Regions from separate parts of the Candidatus Nitrobacter laanbroekii genome, predicted to be linked through region 2. Evidence: riboswitches for the same ligand, from Rfam matches in the RefSeq annotation. Region 2 holds a riboswitch; the other holds the start of a gene.

Region 1 (10,950 bases), 2.2 Mb from region 2:
CCGATAGCGGTCGTCCCACTCGTCCAGAATCGCAAAGTTGTCCCTGATCTCGTCGATCGTCATCCTGACACGTATGTCCATATGTGTGATGTACGAGCCCTATATAGGGCCGGGAGCGGGAAAAATCGATATGGGCGCGGCGATCCTTGCCGAAATTGTTCCGCCTCGTTAGGTGGCTCTCTGAGCCAAAACCACACTCGAATCATAAGGTTGCTGCTAGTTGGCCGGGACGCCCTCCGGCGCCGTGAGATGCCATTCGGTCTGCAAATCTTCCGGCGTCAGCGTGTCATGCTGCGTATCTTCGGCGGATGCCATGGCGTCGATCGACCCGGTATGGTCGGGAGCGCGCTTGTCGGTGATGATCCGGTACAGCTTTTTCGCGCCGTCCTGGGCGCGCTGCCCGATCGCGACCGCGGCCTGACCGCCGACCTCGCAGGCGGCGGGCTGACGTGTGCAGAATTGACTCATGTCCGACACCGCCGCCGTCGCAGCCGATACGGCCTCGGAGGCGCCGATCTGCGGGCCCTTGTCCGCGTCCGGCGCCTTGTCCCTCGGCAGCAGCACGAGCACGAGCCCGAGCCAGAATGCCATACGAAGCAGGAAAAACATGTCGCGTCCCTATGCGTCTTTTTCGTCCCGTTGCGTTGAATTCCGCAATCTGCCCCTTGCGTATCAGAGCGGTTCTGAATCTCGGGTATCTCCGCCGCCCCTTCAGGCGAAGAAAATCCTGCAAGCGGTGGTGGAACCGGATTCGGCGTAAATTTTCGATTGATGCGGTGGTCGCGGCCGCCCTCGCGCCGGCGGCATCGTGATTTCACGACATCGTCCGCACAGGTGATGGAAACCTTGCATTCACCATTCGCGCCGAATGCAGCCGCTGCCGGGCGGGAAAACGGTCCTCGCGCGGATTGTTTGGTCGCGGGCAGCGCTGCCTTAGCGTTCGCTTAAGTTCACTCTGACACGTTTGCGCCAACGAAAACGGAGGCGTTCCGGCGCGTCTGATACGACGTAGGCTGAAGCGCAAGCGACGTGACTGCATTGACCATCATCCAGGACTGCCTCGACGCCCTGCTGCATCCGTCGGCGCGATACGATGCGTTGACGCGGGCGCGTCATCGGACCTTCATGGGGCCGCGGCTGCTCGGGAGCCTCGTCGCGCTCGCAGCGTTTCCGGTCTATCTCGCGATCCGCGGCGCGCCGACGGCGCTTGAGGTAGCGGCTTTCGCCTGGCTCGTTGTCCCGATTCTGCTGTCCTATTTCCTGTCGCGGACCGGCCGCTACGAAGGCGCGCATGTGCTGTCGTCGCTCGCGCTCGCCGGTCTCGTCATGATGATCGCGATTCCAACCGGCGGGATCGGATCGTTCGCGGCCGTCTGGCTTGTCGTGATTCCGCTGGAGGCGGCACTGTCCGCGTCCCGCCGCGTCGTCGGGTTTGCCTCGACGCTCGCAGTCTTGTGCGTGCTCGCGCTGATTGCGATGAGCTACCTTGATATTTTGCCGTCGCTAGATGCCGGCGCGGCGGCGCACGGTGTCTTTATGGCTTTCGGCATTGCGTCCGCAACCCTCTATGCCGCCGGGGTGGCGTTCGGGGCCGAAGCGCTGGCGCGCACCGGCACCTCGCTGCTGAATGTCGAGGAAGGCCGCTATCGCCTGCTGGCGCGCAACATGTGCGACGTGATTTCGCGCCACAGGCGCAACGGCGCCGTGCAGTTCATTTCGCCTGCGGCGGAAGCCCTGCTTGGCGCGCCGGTGTCGGAATTGCAGGACCATGGCCTGTTCGACCGGGTCCACGTGGCCGATCGCCCGGCATATCTCACCGCGCTCGCGGCGGCTGCGCTCGGCAACGACGGACAAAGCGTCGAATTCAGGCTCAGGCGCGACGTCGCGCGGGATCCGCAGGGAGAGGCGCGCCATTCCACGGACTTTATATGGGTGGAAATGCGGTGCCGGCCGCTTGAGCCGGCCTCCGCCGCCGGAACGTCCGCCGAACCCGAAGTCGTCGCAGTGATGCGGGACATCACCGACCGGAAACATCAGGAGCACGCGCTGGATCTGGCGCTTACCACCGCCGAACGCGCCGATGCGGCCAAGACCCGGTTTCTCGCGACCATGAGTCACGAGCTGCGAACGCCGCTCAATGCCATCATCGGATTTTCGGAGATGATGGTTCAGGAGGATGCCCTGTCGCTCGATGCGGCGCGGCGCAAGGAGTATGCCCAACTCATCAACGATTCCGGCCAGCATCTGTTGTCGGTGGTCAACAGCATCCTCGACATATCGAAAATGGAATCCGGAAACTTCGAGATCTTGCCCGAGCCGTTCGCGCCGCGCGAGGTGTTGCTCAACAGCAGCAACCTGCTCGCGCTCAAGGCCCGCGACAACGGCATCGAACTCGTCACCCGCGTCCCGGAGGATTTGCCGCAGATCACCGGCGATCCGCGCGCGTTCAGGCAGATCGTTTTGAATCTGGTATCGAACGCCGTCAAGTTCACCGAGCGCGGCGGCCGGGTCACGATCTCGGCGCGCGTCGAGGGATCGCGCATGGTGCTGCGCGTGATGGACAACGGCGTCGGCATCGCGCAGGAAGACCTCAAGCGGATCGGCGACCCCTTCTTTCAGGCTGGAAAAACCTACCAGCGGCGCCATGAAGGGACCGGACTCGGGCTGTCGATCGTCAAGAGCCTGGTTGCATTGCACAGGGGCGAGATCGATGTGCAGAGCAAGGTGGAGGAGGGGACCACGGTGACCGTCATGTTGCCGCTGACATTCGTGCCCGGCGTCGACGTGCCCGAAGCCGAGCCGTCGTCGGACAATATCGCGACGCTGACGCCCGCACCGCGCCCCGGCAAGCAGGATCAAGGTTATCGGGTGAAGAAGAGTGCCTAGAAAAGCTGTTGGAGAGGATGTGGTGCGGCCACGGCGTCGCAGCGTGGCTACCGGGACAAGCGAGGTTGACGAAGAACGCGGTCTCGCCATGCGCATTCTCCTGCACAGCCCGAAAGATCTGCTTGCGGGGTCGCTCGCCTTTGCCGCTGTCGGCGCGATTGTCGCCAACGCCATGTTCATGCAGGCCGGCCATCATCCGTCGCCGATGTTCGGATCAAGCGTCGCGATGCCGCTGGCGTTGCGGCAGGTCAACCCGCTGCCGAAGCCCCGACCGGTCGAGGCGGACACGGCCGAGGCCAAGCCGGCAGAACTGCGCGCCAGTGAGACGAAGGCGGCGGAGACAAAGCCCGACGATACTGTCGCCAGTGTTGTCAGGCCCACCGCGCCGCTGCACGCGCATAGCCCGCATCCGCCGACGCCAATCCCGGCGCCCGCGCATAGCGATCCCGTCGCCGATCTTATCAACGCGACGCGCCGTGTCGCCGCAGTCCAGCGGACATTGACGCAATACGGCTATGGCCAATTGAAGCCGACAGGAACGGTCGGAACCGACACCCAGGCCGCGATCCGGAAATTCGAGCAGACTCGCCGGATGCCGGTGACCGGACAAATGTCGGATCGTCTCGTGCGCGAACTTGCGGCCATGACCGGACGGCCGATCGATTAGAGCCATTCATACTTATACGGAATCAGGTTGCCGTCATTGCGAGGCGCATCGCGCCGAAGCAATCCAGAAAGTTCCGAAGAAAGACCTGGATTGCTTCGCGGAGTTTATCAACGGGCGGCGCCTTGCGCCGGCCCGTTGGCTCGCAATGACATCTGATGAATGCGCTTCCGTCAAAACGTGAAACGCTTGAGCTGCCACGTCGTCATTCCGAAGCGTCGCGAAGCGACGAGCCCGGAATCGTCACCCCCGTCCCGCTTCAGGAAGCCGCCTCTCTCCGGCCAAACCGCCGCCCAACGCTATTGCACCCCGTAACTTGCGACCCGGATGCCGCCGAAAATCCCGAGGCCCGGCGAAAGGAATCCGGTCGGATTTTGGTAGCGCACGTCAAAGAGATTATCGACCCGTCCGAACACCTTGACCTGATCGTTGATGGCATAGTCGCCACGCAAATTCACAAGCGTATAGCCGGGCGCGACAATTCCGGAGGCCGAGCCGTCGCGGGTGACGTCGATCCAGTTGCTGATATGGAGCACCGTCGCCGACAACGTAAGTTGATCGATAGGCAGCCAGGTCGCCGTCGCGCTCCACTTGTCCTTGGGCCGGCGCAGCAGTTGCAGGCCGGTGGTGGCATCGACGGCACGGGTGAAGGTGTAATCCGCGCGGAGGCCGAAACACTTTGTGATCTGTGCCGAGACGAACGTTTCGGTGCCTTCGGTTGTCGCGCTGTTTACATTCACTAACGATGTGAACGTATCATTATAATCGATCAGGTTGGTGATGTCGTTGTGGAAATAGGTCGAGCCGAACCGCACGCGATCGTTGAATAGAGGCTGCTCGAAGCCGGCATCGTAGCCTTTGCTGTCTTCCGGTTTCAGGTTGGGGTTAGCGAAGAAGTTGAATGCAGGATAGTCCCGGTACAATTGGCTCAACGACGGCGCCTTGAACCCGGTGCCGTAGCTCGCTTTCAGTTTCGTCTCGGTGACGGGAAGGATAACCGCCGGCGCGATCCGGTAGGTCCCATGCTCGCCAAACCGGTCGTTGGAGTCCTCGCGGACATTCGCAACCAGGAAAAAGCGTTTCGCAAACGCCGATTGCAACTCGATGAATCCGGCCTTGTTGCCGTTCTGAGCCGCAAGATCGGTGGTGTCGATGCGATCGGTCTGTTGCTCGGCGCCGACGATAAGGTTGTTGTCGCGCGCAATCTCGGCCACAGTATGCCAGTCGAACTTCAGCCGCGTGCCCGTGGTGGCCGTCGCAACCGGATCTCCCGGACCTATGTCGTAGCCTCTGCTGTTGGTGTAATTGACGCCGAAGTAGTTCTTGATCCGTCCGTCGAACAGCGACCATACGGCCTCTTCGCGGTTGAAGAGCTGCTGGACGGCGTGCGTGCTCTGCGCGGCATTGGGAAAGCTCGGAAATCCGCTATCCCCGGTGAACAGCAGCGTCGCGTCGGTGTAGCGAACCACCGAATTCACGGTCAGGTTTTCATTGAGATCGACCCCGAGCTTGGTCGAATAGGTCTTGTTGTCGTAGTTGTTCCCGATCGCTTTCCGTCCCGGCGGGAGCAGTTCCTGCGGGGTGACGGGAATGTCTCCGGCGTGGAGATGAGCGACGTTGACCGCGTAATTGAAGTTCTGTTCGGAGCCGCTCAATCCGAGCGTCTGGTTGAAGGTGTTGAACGAGCCGGCCTCGATTGACGCCGTGGCGCGCGGCGGACCTTCTCCCTTCTTCGTGATGATGGAGATCACGCCGCCGATCGCGTCGGAACCGTAGAGCCCGCTCTGCGGGCCTCGCAGAATTTCCATCTGCTGAATGTCCGCCGCAAGAAGATGAGCGTAGTCGAATGCGCCATTGATGTTGCCAGGATCGCCGATGTCGATTCCGTCGACGATCACCTTGGTGTGGTTGGCATTGGTGCCGCGCATGAAAACCGACGCCTGGGCGCCCGGTCCGCCGGCTTGTATGACATTCAAACCGGGGACCGTGTTCAGGATATCCGGGACGGTGCGGTATTGCTGGGTCTGAATATCCTTCTCGGTGACGACGGTCACGGAGCTTGCCAACTGGCCTGCGGGCGTCACGACACCGGTCGTGCTGACGATAACGGATGCTGTCGCGCCCGGAGCGTGGGCATCGCCGACGGCGGGTTGTCGAGAGGCGGAGCGGGTCGCACGGCGCGACCGCGAAGCTGCGCGGTGGGACGGCGGTGGCGAATCTGTCGTTCTCTCCGGCAAGGGCGCGATCTGGATCGGTGGCAGCAGGTTGGGAGAAGCGGATTGCTGGGCGAGGGAAGGCGTGGTCAGGCCGATCGACCCCACGGACGCGAGGACGGTGGAGGCAAGCAGGCTTCTGCGATAAAGCCCGGAAACGAAGGCGGCAGACATGAGGAAACCTCGGCAGGACGTCGGTGGCACGTCACAGCGAACGAGGTTTCACAGGAGCCCCGGGGGCGCCGGTGAAGCGGATGTCTGTAGTCCCCGACTGACACCTTCGCGTGTGACCACGGCTGACGGCAGGTCTCCTGGCTCGCGGGTCGTGACCTTGCGTCGCCTTCCCGGGGCCGAGATGTCCCAGTGGCCTGTGACGCAGATTCGCCGCTTACAGTTGCGGGGGCAGCCATGGCGTTGGGATGATCCCGCACCACGTTCCCTTTTGATCTCCCGAGGGAGAACCGTCGTCGGTCATTTAGAAGTGTGTCAAAGCCGTGTCAATTGACAGAGCGATTTGGACGCGGCTTTTCCCGCCTCCGGTGCATATCCGCCGCATCGGCATTTTCAAAGACGCGGAGTCCCGGATCGCATTTTCGATGCGTTCCGGAATAATGCGGATGGTCTTAAGCGTTCCGTCAGACCAATTCGCCTCGCGCCGCGGCGGCGGCACTGCGGATCGCGTCCATGTTCGCCTTGTAGGACTCCATCGTGCCGCCCTTGAACACCGCCGAGCCCGCCACGAAGGCATTGGCGCCGGCGGCACCGAGCTCGCCCGCAACGTCGGGCGCGACGCCGCCGTCCACCTCGATGTCGATCGGCCGCCCCGCCGTCATCGCGCGCAGATCCCGAATCTTGTCGAGCGCGGAGGAAATGAATTTCTGGCCGCCGAAACCCGGATTGACCGACATCACCAGCACCAGATCGACCATGTCGAGGACATACTCGATGGTGGAGAGTGGGGTCGCGGGATTGAGCGAGACGCCGGCCTTCTTGCCGAGGTTGCGAATGGCCTGCAGCGAGCGATGCAGATGCGGCCCCGCTTCGACGTGAACCGTGATGTGATCGCAACCGGCCTTGGCGAAGGCTTCCAGATAGGGATCGCAGGGCGAGATCATCAGATGGGCGTCGAAAATCTTCTTCGTGTGCGGTCGCATCGCCTTGATGACATCGGGGCCGTAGGAGATGTTCGGCACGAAATGGCCGTCCATCACGTCGAGATGGATCCAGTCGGCGCCCGCCTGATCGACGGCGCGGACCTCCTCGCCCAGCTTCGAGAAGTCCGAGGCCAGGATCGACGGTGCGATGACGAGAGGACGCGGCGCAAAAGTCTGAGACATGAACGTTTCCGGAAATTTCTGCGGGCTTGAGAGAGCCTCGCCTAACATGGGCCGCGGCCGGGAGCAATGCGTGGCATCCGTCCGAATCCGGAATGGCTTCGGGGCGCAGGCACGGCAAGTTCTGCCCGCGGGCGGCACGTTTTGCCTCGGTTTCGCCGGGGCGTTGCGCTGAAACTCCATATTCTATCGTGTTTCTATGGTGGCACGGCGCTTGCTCGAATGATTCCCGAACGGGACTTCCGCCGCGCGCGGCACCTATCGGGAGTATGGCCATGCTGTTTGCCCTAGGGGCCGCGTCGTCGGCGATCGATGCATTTCAATCGCTGACGTCATCGACCTCTTCGCCGGTCAAGACCGGGTTCGGTCCGTCCGCAACGGCATCATTCGATCCAGCCGGCACGGCGACGGTCTCAACCAGTCCCGGCCCCTCGTCGGGATCGGGCGGCGGAAACTGTATCGCGCCAGCGACCATGAGCGCGCTGCTGGCGGCACAGGGACAGTCGTCGGGCGCGCCGACCACCACCAGCGCATCCAGCGCGTTACAGGATCTGTTTTCGCAGATCGACGGCAACGGCGACGGCCAGATCAGCAAGTCCGAATTCGAGAGCGCGCTCGGCGCGGGCGGCACCAATCTGGCACAGGCCGACGACGTGTTCGGCAAGCTGGATACGAATGGCGACGGTTCGGTGAGCCTCGACGAGATGGCATCGGCCCTGAAAGGCGCAGGCGGCCACGGACACGGTCATGGCCACCGTCACTCTGTCGCGAGTTCAGACGGCTCCAGCAGCGCGGACGGATCGAGCGGTGCCAGCGGAGGGTCGAGTTCCGATTCACTGCTCGCGGCGCTCGACTCATCGACCTCGATCACCAATGGCGACGGATCGGTAACCACCACGACCACGCTTGCGGATGGAACCCAGGTGACGCTGACGTCACCACCGTCTTCGTCGATGTCAGGCACGGCGTCATCGTCCTACAACCTCATGCAGCAGGCGATCCAGCGCGAAGCCCAGGCGATCTCCGCGTCGGCTACTCAATCGCTCTCGGTCAGCGTTTAGCAGACGACCGGGCCGTCATTCCCGAAGCTGCGTTAGCGGCTGTCGGGAATCCAGTATCATGAGAAGAATTTGTGAATCCCGGATTCTCCGATGTGCAATTGCACATTGAGGCTCGCACCTCAGGTCGGCAATTGCCGACCGATGGTGCCGCCCCGGAATGACATTTTCTGACAATATCCGTAGCCGTTGCGATTACCGGTGGTAGCCTTGGGTTCGCCGCATCCGTATCATTGCGCCGCCGACGTCGATTTTCATGATCCGATAACCATATCCTTCAAGTAATCGTTCCCTCTGCAAAGTATTGCGAGGGACGTATGTATATACCACAAGTATTTCTGATCGCCGGCTGCGTCGGTCTCATCGGCTCCCACGCTTCCGCTGAAGACGACTTCACCGCGTCGTTCCGCTTGCGCGGCGGCTTCGATTCCAATCCGCAGTTTTCGATTGGGCAGGGTCGCGGCAGCGCTTTCATCGCCGCCGACACGGCGTTGGCGGCGGGAATGAAAGCCGACGGCTACACGCTGGGTGTCGCGGCGGAAGCCAATGCGACGCACTATGCGCAGCCGCTGTTGACGCCCGCTCGCGGCGGCAAGGTGATCCTGCGCGGTTCGATCGGCGACGACGATCTCAAGCTGGATTCCACATCGACCATTGCCGACACCAGCACCTACAATCTGCGCTCGACCGACCTGATCCAGTCGGTCAGGGGTGAAGCCCGATACGGCTCGATCAAGCTGTTCGCGACCGCGGAAGGAGGCCGGTCGAGCCTGAACCAGACCAACGCGATCTTTCAGGATTTTCTTCCCGACCCGCAGCAGTATTTGCGGGGCACGCTGATCCCCGGCGTCAGTCTCGTCAGCGGCAAGTCCGAGTTCGGCGCGTCCGTGAACCTGTCGGTGCGGCGCTATCTGCAGGAGTTCGACGTGTTCGGCTATCGTCGCCACAACGAGAGGGTGCAGCCGTTTCTATTCGCGAAATATGCCGACGACGCCGTGACCGCGTTTGCCTCCGTCTCGCAGTTACGCGGGACATGGCACGATCCGGATTTCACCAACGTCAATCGAACGCTGTTCGATGCCAGTTTGACCTGGCGTGCAGCGCCTTTTCGAATCGATCTGACTGCGTGGCGCCGCGCGGGCGAAACCACGTTTCCGATCTCGCCGATCACCATCGACACCGCATATTCCGCGAAGGTCTCCTGGAACGTGGAGCCGGAGGTGACGCTGGCGGCTTCGGTTGGTTATGCGGCATCCGACTATCTGGACTCGCCGTTTCGTGCGCGGACGCTGATCTGCGGCGTCGGCGCGACCCGCAACATCGACGACGACCTGACGCTCGGCATCGATATCGCTTATGCAAAGGGCTCGCTGATCTCCGGCGACGATGCGAACGGACTTGTGGTCACGTCGTCGATCACAAAGCGCTTTTCCGCCAAACCGCCGGGGCCGAAAAGTGGCTCCGGCGCGTGAGCCGCGGGTGCGGACGAGGTCGCCCCCGTCCGCCTTCCACCGACGTTCAGTGGCAGCCGCATCCGCCGCCGAGCAATCCGCCCAGCACGTTACTGCGGCCGAGCACCGCGCCGAGCACGCCGTTTTTGCCGGTGGTGACCGCGGTGTGGACGACCAGCGCACCGCGCCCGTTGAGCAGCCCGATCACGCCGCCGCGGCCGGTCAGCACGTTCGCTCCGATACCGATGCCCTGGCCCTTGGCGAAGGCCGGCGCGCTCATGAACGCGCTGGCGACCGCGGCGAGAACGAGAATTTTTTTCATGACGTTTCTCCACTGTTGACGTGCGCGGTAGCGCGCACCGGGAGACCATCGGCCGGTCACATCGTCGTCTCAAGTTATACCGGAAACTAACCTTAAGTATCGCAGATATTTTAGTACGTATACGTATGTATACTGAAATAGATACCTCGTTACATAAAGAGTATTCCGTACCAGCGCAAACCGCGGCAGGCGCCGCCGGGCGCGAGAAGAAATCTTTATCGCGCGAACCGATCCTTCCATGCCGGCAGCGCGTCCGGGAACGGCAGCGCTGCGGCCTCATAGACGCCGCGTGCGATCGCGCGAGCCACCGTGTTGGCCGCAACCATGCCGAGTTCGGTCAATCCAACGAGCGGATCGATCGGCTTCTCGCCGGTGGCGGCGGCAAAGACGACATCGCCGTCGAGCGGCGCGTGCACCGGATAGATCGCCCGCGCGAAGCCGGTTTGCGCGATGATCGCCAGCCGTCTGGCTTGCGGTTTGGTGAGCACGGCATCGGTTACGACGACGGCGAGCGTGGTATTTTCTCCGACGGTTGTCGCCGGGCTGCCCTTCAATCGCATCGTCAGCATGTCCGGCGCGAACGACGGCGGCAGTCCGCGTCCGCCGTATTCGCTATCCGATTCAAATGGCGCGGCCCAGAACCAGGGGCCGTCGCCGACCGTGACGCTGCCGACCGCATTGACCACCGCAAGCGCCGCCACCCGCACGCCGCCCGGCGTAGCGGCCGACGCTGAGCCGAGGCCGCCCTTCAAATTGGCGGTGGTGGCGCCGAGCCCGGCGCCGGCGTTGCCGAGTGCGAAGTCGTCTCCGGCGGCCGCTGCCGCGGCGTAGCCGAGATCGCGATAGGGCGCGAAACGGCCCCACCGCTTGTCGCCGCCGTTCAAGAGATCGAACACGACGGCGCCGGGTACGATGGGGACAACGGCGTCACGGATCGCGAAACCGCGCCCCCGTTCGGCGAGCCAGGCTTGAACGCCGCCGCCGGCTTCAATTCCGAAAGCGGAGCCGCCTGACAGCGCGAG
Region 2 (10,950 bases):
TGCGGCCGTTTCCCGGTCTGTCGGTGTTGGACAACGTCGCCGTCGGCGCCCTCTTCGGTCACGGAGGAGGACATGCCAAGTTGGCTCAAGCCCGCGAGCAGGCGCGCGCTCAACTGGACTTTGTCGGGCTCGGCAAGTTCGTCGATCAACGCGCGGACGAGTTGGGCGGCCCTGGCCGCAAGCGGCTGGAACTGGCAAAGGCTTTGGCGATGCAGCCGAAGGTTTTGCTATGCGACGAGGTCATGGCCGGACTGAATCTGGTCGAGATCGAAGAGGTGATCGCGGTGATCCGCAAGGTTCGCGACACAGGGATCAGCGTTCTCGTGATCGAGCACGTCATCAAAGCCATCAAGAGTCTGTCGGACCGGCTGCTGGTATTGCACCATGGCGAAAAGATCGCAGACGGCGAACCCGCCAGCGTGCTCGCAAACCAGACCGTCATCGAGGCGTATCTCGGCAAGAGGCGGATATGAGCACAAAGCCAGCGGTCAAGGAGCCTCTGCTTGACGTCCGCTCGGTCAGCGCGGGCTATGGCGGGATGCCGGTCTTGCACGACGTCACCCTGACTGTCTATCCGGCCGAGATCGTGGCGCTGGTCGGCAGCAACGGCGCCGGCAAGACCACCTTGCTGCGCACGCTGTCGCGCGTGCTTTCCGCCACCGGCGGCATCGTCATGAACAGCCAAGATCTGATGCCGATGACGTCCGATCAGGTCTTTGCGGCCGGTCTGGTTCAGGTTCCGGAAGGCCGCCAGTTGTTCGACCGCATGAGCGTCCAGGACAACTTGCTGATGGGCGCCTTCAGGCGAACCGACAAAGCTGCCGTCGCACGCGACCTCGACAGGATGTATGCGCTGTTTCCGCGCATGGCGGAACGCCGCCGGCAGCTCGCCGGAAGCATGTCGGGCGGAGAGCAGCAAATGTGCGCGATGGCGCGAGGCCTGATGGCGGCGCCGATCGTGCTGATGATCGACGAGATGAGCCTGGGATTGGCACCCGTCATCGTCGAACAGTTGATGGATGTCCTGACCACGATCCGCGACGAAGGCGTAACGGTGCTGCTGGTCGAACAGGACGTCAATCTGGCGCTATCGACGGCCGACCGGGGTTACGTGATGGAAACCGGCAGCATCGTTCATAGCGGCCCCGCCAAACAGCTCATCGACGACCCGGAAGTACAGCGCGCCTATCTCGGACTTTGAGCAGCCATTTGGCGATGGAAGGACCGTCGTGCCTCAGCCGATTTCGGTCGGCTCTCGCAGATCGATGATACGTTGCGCCGGCCCGAGCTTGTTTGGCAGCGCGTCATGCCGCGATGGACGACACCGCAGGTTCATCCACCAGCGCCATCGCCTCCCGCAAGACATCGACGCCAGCATCGGCCTTCACGCCGTTCTCGGCGAGATAGCGCCGAAACGCCCGCGCCCCCGGCGCGCCATGAAACGCGCCGACAAGATGCCGGGTGATGGAATGCAATCGCACGCCGCTTGCAAGTTGATCCTCGATGTAAGGTATCATGGCCTCGAGCGCGCGCTTCATCGTGGCGTGCAGTGCCGCCTCGCCGAACAGTTCGGAATCGACCTTCAGCAACCGCCATGGATCCTGATAGGCGGCGCGGCCCAGCATGACGCCATCGCCATGCGCCAGATGTTGTTTCGCTTCTGAAATCCCGCCGATGCCGCCGTTGACGATCACGGGCAGATCGGGAAGCGACGCTTTCAACCGGTAAATCCTGTCATAGTCCAGCGGCGGAATATTCCGGTTCTCCTTCGGAGATAATCCCTGGAGCCACGCTTTTCGCGCATGGACGATCAGGGCATCGACGCCGGCCGCCGCCACCTTGCGCGCGAAGCCGTCGAGGCCGGTTTCGGAATCCTGATCGTCGATCCCGATCCGGCATTTCACGGTGACCGGAACGGACACCGCGCGTTTCATGGCGTGAACGGCCTCGGCAACGACATCCGGCTCGGCCATCAGGCAGGCGCCGAACCGGCCATCCTTCACCCGGTCGGACGGACAGCCGACGTTCAGATTGATTTCGTCGTAGCCGAAATCCTCACCGATGCGCGCGGCCGCCGTGAGATCGCCCGGATGCGATCCGCCGAGCTGGAGCGCGACCGGATGCTCGATATCACTGAACCCAAGCAAACGGTCGCGCGCGCCATGGATCACCGCGCCGGTCGTGAGCATCTCGGTGTAGAGCCGCGCACGACGCGTGAGCAGGCGATGGAACACCCGGCAATGCCGATCGGTCCAATCCATCATGGGCGCGACGGAAAATCTATGCGATTGATTCGGCAGCATTTTTCAGTACATTCAAATCGTCAGGTCTCGTCGAGTACACTCAACCTTTCTAACGCATCAGTCTCGCCGCCTCCACCATGTTGACGAGCGCCGGCCTGACCTCCTCCCACTTGCGGGTCTTCAGTCCGCAATCCGGATTGATCCAGAGCTGGCCGTCGGACAGGCGCTGGCGCGCAAGTTTGAGCAGGCCGGTCATCTCGTCGACCGCCGGCACGCGCGGAGAGTGGATGTCGTAGACGCCGGGACCGATCTCGTTGGGATATTTGTAATCCTTGAAGGCGTCGAGAAGCTCCATCCTGGAGCGCGACGTCTCGATCGAGATGACGTCGGCATCCATCGCCGCGATCGCATCGATGATGTCGTTGAACTCCGAATAGCACATGTGGGTGTGGATCTGGGTCGCGTCAGCGACGCCGCTCGCGCACAGACGGAAACACTCCACGGCCCAGTCGAGATACGTCTTCCATTCGGAACGGCGCAGCGGCAGCCCCTCGCGCAGCGCGGCCTCGTCGATCTGGATCATGGATGCGCTGGCCGTTTCCAGGTCAGCGACCTCGTCACGGATCGCGAGCGCGATCTGCCGGCAGGCAACGCTGCGCGGCACGTCATCGCGCACGAAGGACCAGTTGAGAATGGTGACGGGGCCGGTGAGCATCCCCTTCATCGGTTTCGCGGTCAGCGATTGCGCGTATTTCCACCAGCCGACGGTCATCGGCTCGGGCCTGGACACGTCGCCGAACAGGATCGGCGGGCGGACGCAGCGCGAGCCGTAGCTCTGAACCCAGCCGTGCTTGGTGAAGGCGAATCCGGAAAGCTGTTCGCCGAAATACTGAACCATGTCGTTGCGCTCGAACTCGCCATGCACGAGCACGTCGAGGCCGATGTCTTCCTGCCAGCGGATGGTTCGGGCCGTCTCGTCCTGCAGGAACTTCTCATAGTCGGCATCGCTCATCATGCCTTTGGCGTGCGCCGAACGCGCCTTGCGGACCTCGGCGGTCTGCGGGAACGAGCCGATCGTGGTCGTCGGGAACGACGGGAGGCCGAAGCGCTCGTGCTGCAACTTGGCGCGACCTGCGAAGACGCTCTTGCGCCTGGTCATGTCAGGCGTGATGGCTGCGATCCGTGCTGTAACTCTGGTGTCATGGACCTTCGGCGATGTCTTGCGCGCCGCCGCGGCGTTTGCGGAGGCTTCCAGCGCATCGCCGACCGAGTCGCGGCCTTTGGCGAGAGCTTCACCGAGCGTTGCCAGCTCGCTCATCTTCTGCACCGAAAACGCAAGCCAGCTCTTCAGCTCCGCATCGAGGTCGGTCTCCAGCGACACGTCGATCGGCACGTGCAGGAGCGAGCAGGACGGCGCGATCTGCACACGGTCGATGCCACGCCTGGCGACCACGGGTTCGAGCCGGTCAAGCAGCGCCGGCAGGTTGGCGCGCCAGATGTTGCGGCCATCGATGACGCCGAGCGACAGAACCAGATCTTGCGCCGCCTTTGCCGCGATGGGCTCAAGCTGCTCGGGAGCGCGAACAAGATCGAGGTGTAGGCCGGCGACCGACAGCGAGAGGGTGGTATCGAGATTGTCACCGATGCCGCCAAAATAAGTGGTCAGCATGATCTTCAGGTTAGGCAAAGCGCGCGCGACCTGCTCATAAGTCTTGCGCAGCGCATCGCGGGTCGCATCATCGAGATCGAGAACGAGACAGGGCTCGTCGAGCTGCACCCAGTCGGCTCCCTCTGCGGCAAGGCGCTTGAGCACGTCGATATAGACCGGTAGCAGATCGGGAAGTAGAGACAGGGAATCGAAATTCGCGTCCTTGCTCTTGCCGAATTTCAGATAGGTGACGGGGCCGAGCAGCACTGGCCGGGTCTGGTAGCCGAGCGCCTTGGCCTCGCGATATTCATCAATCGCCTTGAGCGAGGAGAGCGCAAAGCGCTGGCCCTTGCTGAATTCAGGAACCATGTAGTGGTAGTTGGTGTCGAACCACTTGGTCATCTCCTGCGCCGGCGCGCCATGAACGTCACCGTCGCCATGATGGCCATGCGCGCAGGATGGATCGTGATCTCCACCCTGGGCGCCGCGCGCCATCGCGAAATAGGTTGCGAGCGGCACCGGCCCGCTTTTCCATCCGTAGATCTCCGGTATCGCGCCGACCATGACGCTGGTGTCGAGCACATGGTCGTAGAGCGTGAAATCGTTCGACGGAATGACGGTGACGCCGAGCGACTTCTGGCGCGCCCAGTTCACGGCGCGCAATCCGGCCGCCGCTTCAAGCAGCGCGGTTTCGTTGGACTTGCCCGACCAGTAGCTTTCGAGCGCGGTTTTCAGTTCGCGGCGCGGACCGATGCGCGGCGTGCCGAGCGTAGCGACAGGAAGAGAGGAAACAGACACGGCTTAACCCCATATGTTGGAGGCTGGGCCTTAGCGACGCGGCATGGGAATCCTGGCGACGAGCCGCCATCGAGACCGCAACCGCACCACCGGGACACCCCGCCCGAGGACGACTATGTTGCCGGGGCAGGTCTCCTGGCTCGCGGGTCTCAGCTTTGGTCCAGCCTTCCCGGGACGACACCCAGTGGCATGATGGACCACGGCTCACCGCTTACAGTTGCGGGGGCAGCGCCGGTCTTGCTCAAGAGCGCACCGGCTTCCCTCTTAGCTCCAGGCACGAATACCCGGAGAACCTCGACGGCCCCACCTATGGGCCAGCGTCCACGGGTCGTCAACCGGCCATAGCGGAATCTTATTTCGAATCCGGATCGTCATCGCTCCCGTAGAATTGCGTGCCGATCACGATGGGCGGACGGCCCTGATACCTGCGGTGTTGATTGGTGTCGCGCAGCGAATAGACGCAGCCGCAATACTCCTGCTGATAGAATTCCTCGCGCTTGCTGATCTCGATCATCCGCTGCGACCCGCCGCCCTTGCGCCAGTTGAAATCCCAGTACGACAGGCCGTCATAGCGTCCGGCCGCGCGATGGCCGCAGTCATTGATCTGCGCCATGTTCTTCCACCGGGAGATGCCGAGCGACGATGTCATCACCGGAAAATCGTGCTCATGCGCATACAGCGCGGTGCGCTCGAATCGCATGTTGAAACACATCGTGCAGCGCGCGCCGCGTTCGGGTTCCCACTCCATCCCCTTGGCACGGGCGAACCAGTTGTCCTTGTCGTAATCGGCATCGACGAACGGCACGCCGTGCTTCTCCGCGAAGCGGACGTTCTCGTCCTTGCGCAGCAGGTATTCCTTCAGGGGGTGGATGTTGGGGTTGTAGAAGAAGATCGTGTAATCGACCCCCGAGGCCAGCATCGCTTCCATCACTTCGCCCGAGCAAGGCGCGCAACAGGAATGCAGAAGCACCTTTTTTTGCCCGTTCGGGGGCGTCAGATTCGGTCGGACGAATTGGTTCACGGCAGACTCGACGGTTGGGCCGCGAGAAAAACGCTGCGGCATATCTCTTGGAATAATGGGCTGTAGGATCGAAGCGTCAAGGGTCGGGCAGACCGATGATCCATAGAAGCGCTTCGACGGAACTGTGAATTACGAGAATTTAGCGACCGCGGTCGAAACGATCTATTGACACCAAGTTCGGTAGAACTACTAGATATGGTGGTCACGGTCTCTCGAGTCGCAAAATCGAGAGCTAAGAGGGAAGCCGGTGCGCCCGAGTCTTAATCGCGGGCAATGCCGGCGCTGCCCCCGCAACTGTAAGCGGTGAGCTGAAGTCCATTATTGTGTCACTGGGGCCGCACGGCCCTGGGAAGACCGGACCGACGCATGGACCCGCGAGCCAGTAGATCTGCCGCGACAACAGAAACGTCCCTGGGCGGGGTGTCCCGGTGGATCGCGTGGCGGGATCGCGGCGTCTGTCGCGGGATGTCCCTGCCCGCGTCTCCGCTCGGCCCCGGCTCACAACAAACTGGGGTCCTGAGCCGATGTCTCTCGCAACCGAAGCTACTGCGCGTGCCGTGCGTCCGTCCTTGCCTGCTGCGATCGCGATGCCGCCCAGCGAACCCGCGTATCAGGTCATTCGACGCAACGGGTCGGTATCGCCGTTCGATTCCTCGAAGATCGCCGTCGCGCTGACCAAGGCGTTTCTCGCGGTCGAGGGCAACAGCGCCGCCGCTTCGCGCCGGGTCCACGACATCGTCACTGAACTGACCGACCAGATCGTCGCCAGCCTGACGCGGCGCACTGATGCGGGCCGCACCTTCCACATCGAGGATATTCAGGATCAGGCCGAACTCGCGCTGATGCGGAGCGAACATCACAAGGTCGCGCGCGCCTATGTGCTCTATCGCGAGGAGCGGACACGCGAACGGGCTAAGGCGCAGGAGTCGAAGGCAGAGGGCGGTTCGGCAGTCGCAGCGCAGACGCTGCGGATGAAGTCGGCCGACGGATCGATGGCGCCGCTCGATACCAGGCGCCTCGCTGCCGTGGTGGAGGAATCTTGCGCCGGACTCGACGGCGTCTCGGCCGAGGCCATTCTGACCGAAACCCATCGCAACCTTTATGACAGCATCAGCGCGGATGAGTTGGCGTTGGCTCCGATCCTCGCAGCGCGCACGCTGGTCGAGACCGACCCGGACTACGCCAAGGCGAGCGCGCGGCTCCTGCTCGACAAGCTGCGCTGCGAGGCGTTGGGCCTCATTACCGGCCGGCCGGAGCAGGCGACCCAGACGGAGATGACGGAGCGCTACGCTGAGTATTTCCGTGCGTATGTACGAACCGGCATCGCGAATGAGCTGCTCGATCCCGAGATCGAGCGCTTCGACCTCGACCGGCTCGCGGCGGCGCTGAAGCCGGAGCGCGACCTGCAGTTCGACTATCTCGGATTGCAGACCCTCTACGACCGCTACTTCCTGCACGTCCGCGGCACGCGTTTCGAACTGCCGCAGGCATTCTTCATGCGCGTCGCCTGCGGCCTTGCACTGCGCGAGATCGACCGGGAGGAGAAGGCGATCGCGTTCTACGACCTGCTCTCGTCGTTCGACTTCATGGCCTCGACGCCGACACTGTTCAACGCCGGAACGCTGCGGCCGCAGCTCTCGTCGTGCTTCCTCACGACCGTCGCCGACGATCTTGACGGCATCTTCAAGGCGATCAAGGACAACGCGCTACTCTCCAAATACGCGGGAGGACTTGGCAACGACTGGTCGCGCGTGCGCGGGCTCGGCGCGCACATCAAGGGCACGAATGGCGAAAGCCAGGGCGTTGTGCCGTTCCTGAAAGTCGCGAACGACACGGCGATCGCCGTCAATCAGGGCGGCAAGCGCAAGGGCGCGGTGTGCGCGTATCTGGAGACGTGGCACATCGATATCGAGGAGTTCCTCGACCTGCGCAAGAACACCGGCGACGACCGCCGCCGCACCCATGACATGAATACGGCGAACTGGGTGCCGGACCTCTTCATGCAGCGGGTCGAGGAAGACGGCGTCTGGACGCTGTTCTCGCCGGACGAGACGCCGGACCTGCACGATCTCACCGGCAAGGCCTTCGCCGACCGCTACGCCCTCTATGAGAAGAAGGCCGCGCGCGGCGAAATGCGGGTGACCAAGCAGGTTCGCGCCGTCGAGTTGTGGCGGCGGATGCTGACCATGCTGTTCGAGACCGGGCATCCCTGGATCGCCTTCAAGGACCCGTGCAACCTGCGCTCGCCGCAGCAGCATTGCGGCGTCGTGCATTCCTCGAATCTCTGCACCGAGATCACGCTCAACACGTCAAATACCGAGGTCGCGGTCTGCAATCTCGGCTCGGTCAATCTCGTCAACCACTTGCACGACGGAAAGCTCGATCACGAGCACCTCGCGCACACCGTGAAGACCGCGATGCGGATGCTCGACAATGTGCTCGACGTGAACTTCTACACCATCCCGGAGGCGCGGACCTCGAACCTGCGGCACCGGCCGGTCGGACTCGGCATCATGGGCTTTCAGGATGCGCTCAACATCCTGCGGCTGCCCTATGCCTGCGATGAAGCCGTGTCCTTCGCGGACGTGAGCATGGAGGCGATCTCGTACTGGGCTATCTCGGGCTCGGTCGATCTTGCGGCCGAGCGCGGCCGCTATCCCTCGTATCGGGGATCGCTGTGGTCGAAGGGCATCCTGCCGCTCGACTCCCTCACGCTGGTCGATGACGCGCGCGGCGCGCCGGTCGACCTCGACCGTTCCAGCCGGCTCAACTGGGACGCGCTGCGCCAGCGCGTCATGACCGTCGGCATGCGCAATTCGAACTGCATGGCGATCGCGCCGACCGCGACGATCTCCAACATCTGCGGCGTCTCGCAGTCGATCGAGCCTGCCTATCAGAACCTCTACGTCAAATCCAACATGTCCGGCGACTTCACCGTGGTGAACGCCCATCTCGTGCGCGATCTCAAGGCGCGCGGGCTATGGGACGAGGTGATGATCTCGGACCTCAAATACTTCGACGGCGGCCTGGGCCGGATCGACCGGGTCCCCGACGATCTCAAGGCGCTCTATGCAACCGCCTTCGAGATCGACTCGGCCTGGCTGATCGACGCCGCGGCGCGCCGGCAGAAGTGGATCGACCAGGCGCAGTCGCTCAACCTCTACATCGCCGATCCGAGCGGCAAGAAGCTCGACGCGCTCTATCGCCATGCCTGGAAGCGCGGCCTCAAGACCACCTATTACCTGCGCTCGCGCTCGGCGACCCACGTCGAGAAATCCACGCTGAAAGGCACCGACGGCAAGCTCAACGCCGTCTCGGCGTCAGTGTCAGCAGCACCATTGAATGGTCACGCCGCCGAGAGCGAAGGCTGGAAAGCGTGCCGCATCGACGATCCGACCTGCGAAGCGTGTCAGTAAGCCTCACCGCCATGCCCGCGCTCGTCGCGGGCACGAAAGTAAAAGCAATTCAGGAACACCCTCATGCTCGATTGGTCCGACACCTCGCCTTCCGCACCGGCGCAACCCATTTCGCCGCAGACGCTTGCGCATGACAACATGGCGTCTCCTGATCCATCGCCTCGCGTGGCAATGACCGACACCCCCACCGACGCCACCGGCCTCGGCGACATCGATCGCGGCGCCGCGCGGGTGCGCGTCGACGACAAGCGGATGATCAACGCCCGCGCCGACGTGAACCAGATCCTGCCGCTCAAGTATCGCTGGGCCTGGGAGAAGTATCTCTCCGGCTGCAACAATCACTGGATGCCGACCGAGGTGTCGATGCAGGCCGACATCGCGCTGTGGAAGTCGAAGGACGGCTTGACCGACGACGAGCGGCGCATGGTCAAACGCAACCTCGGCTTCTTCGCGGCCTCCGAATCGCTCGTCGCCAACAACATCGTTCTGGCGATCTACCGCCACCTCACCAACCCGGAGTGCCGGCAATATCTCTTGCGCCAGGCTTTTGAGGAAGCCGTCCACACCCACACCTTTCAGTACATCGTCGAAAGCCTCGGTCTCGACGAGGGCGAGCTGTTCAACATGTATCGCGAGGTGTCCTCCATCACCGACAAGGCGGCCTGGGCGCTCCAGCACACCCGGCATCTCGACGACCCCGGCTTCAAGACCGGCACACCGGAAGCCGATCAGGCGTTCCTGCGCGACCTCGTCGCGTTCTACGTCGTGTTCGAAGGGATGTGGTTCTATACGGGCTTTGTGCAGATCCTCTCGCTCGGCCGGCGCAACAAGATGGTCGGCATCGCCGAGCAGTACCAGTACATCCTGCGCGACGAGTCGATCCATCTGAACTTCGGCATCGACGTCATCAACCAGATCAGACACGAGAACCCGCATCTCTGGACCACGCCATTCCAGGAAGAGGTGCGGGCCATGCTGAAGAATGCCGCCGAGCTCGAAGCCGCGTATGGGCGGGACACCATGCCGCGCGGATTCCTCGGCCTCAATGCGGCGCTGTGCGAGACCTACATGCACGTCATCGCCAACCGCCGCTGCGCCCAGCTCGGGCTCGCGCCGGTGTTCGCGGAAGCCGACAATCCGTTCCCCTGGATGAGCGAGGCGATGGATCTGAAGAAGGAGAAGAACTTCTTCGAAACCCGTGTCATCGAATACCAGAACGGCGGTGCGCTTGCGTGGGATTGACGGCGATCGCAGAGCACCGACAGAAAGCTCTACGCTACAGCTATCTGCCGATGTCTCAACGACACATCAGCACCGTCGGTGCCGACATCCGATTCCGTTTTTCTATCGCCGTCGCCTGGGCAAGCGATCAGCCCTGTGGCGGCTTCCAGTCGGCCGATGGGACGACGTTGACCATCCAGGGGACACCGAACTTGTCAATCAGGGTACCGAAGCCCGGGGACCAGAAGGTTTCGCCGAACGGCATGCCTGCTTTGCCGCCTTCGGACAGTTGATCGAACCAGCGCCGGCCCTCGGCCATGTCATTGGTGTGCAGGGTGACGTCGAAACCGTTCTTGGGTTTGTCGATGTTGGATGCCCATCCGACATCCATATCGGCGCCCATCAGCGCCTGATCGCCGACGTCGAGCCAGCAGTGCATCAGCCAGGTCTTGTACTTCTCGTCGGTGATCGGCATGCCCGGCGGTGCATCGCCATAGGGTATGGCCGCCTTGATCGTCCCGCCGAGGACTTTGGCGTAGAACTCGAACGCCTCGCGGCACTGGCCCCGGAAGCTGAGGCTGGTCACGATCTTCATGGCTGTCT

The links. Region 2 has a riboswitch for cobalamin ahead of V4R08_RS12475 (ribonucleoside-diphosphate reductase subunit alpha). Riboswitches for the same ligand answer to the same signal wherever they lie in the genome.
Region 1: linked by a shared signal. The riboswitch ahead of V4R08_RS02220 (TonB-dependent receptor plug domain-containing protein) and the one ahead of V4R08_RS12475 (ribonucleoside-diphosphate reductase subunit alpha) in region 2 are both predicted to bind cobalamin.

The regions. Positions count from the first base shown of each region.
Region 1 covers NZ_JBAMDA010000001.1:469,345-480,294, forward strand. Annotated here, with positions in the region: gene V4R08_RS02200 (SufE family protein) at 1-63, opposite strand, end outside; gene V4R08_RS02205 (DUF5330 domain-containing protein) at 217-609, opposite strand; gene V4R08_RS02210 (sensor histidine kinase) at 1,039-2,886, shown strand; gene V4R08_RS02215 (peptidoglycan-binding domain-containing protein) at 2,909-3,553, shown strand; gene V4R08_RS02220 (TonB-dependent receptor plug domain-containing protein) at 3,850-5,937, opposite strand; cobalamin riboswitch at 6,048-6,244, opposite strand; gene rpe (ribulose-phosphate 3-epimerase) at 6,399-7,100, opposite strand; gene V4R08_RS02230 (EF-hand domain-containing protein) at 7,373-8,158, shown strand; gene V4R08_RS02235 (outer membrane beta-barrel protein) at 8,473-9,627, shown strand; gene V4R08_RS02240 (hypothetical protein) at 9,674-9,928, opposite strand; gene V4R08_RS02245 (P1 family peptidase) at 10,144-10,950, opposite strand, start outside.
Region 2 covers NZ_JBAMDA010000001.1:2,682,019-2,692,968, reverse strand. Annotated here, with positions in the region: gene V4R08_RS12500 (ABC transporter ATP-binding protein) at 1-473, shown strand, start outside; gene V4R08_RS12495 (ABC transporter ATP-binding protein) at 470-1,201, shown strand; gene dusA (tRNA dihydrouridine(20/20a) synthase DusA) at 1,305-2,303, opposite strand; gene metE (5-methyltetrahydropteroyltriglutamate--homocysteine S-methyltransferase) at 2,353-4,689, opposite strand; cobalamin riboswitch at 4,798-5,001, opposite strand; gene V4R08_RS12480 (epoxyqueuosine reductase QueH) at 5,042-5,710, opposite strand; cobalamin riboswitch at 5,899-6,120, shown strand; gene V4R08_RS12475 (ribonucleoside-diphosphate reductase subunit alpha) at 6,235-9,126, shown strand; gene V4R08_RS12470 (ribonucleotide-diphosphate reductase subunit beta) at 9,190-10,368, shown strand; gene V4R08_RS12465 (VOC family protein) at 10,496-10,942, opposite strand.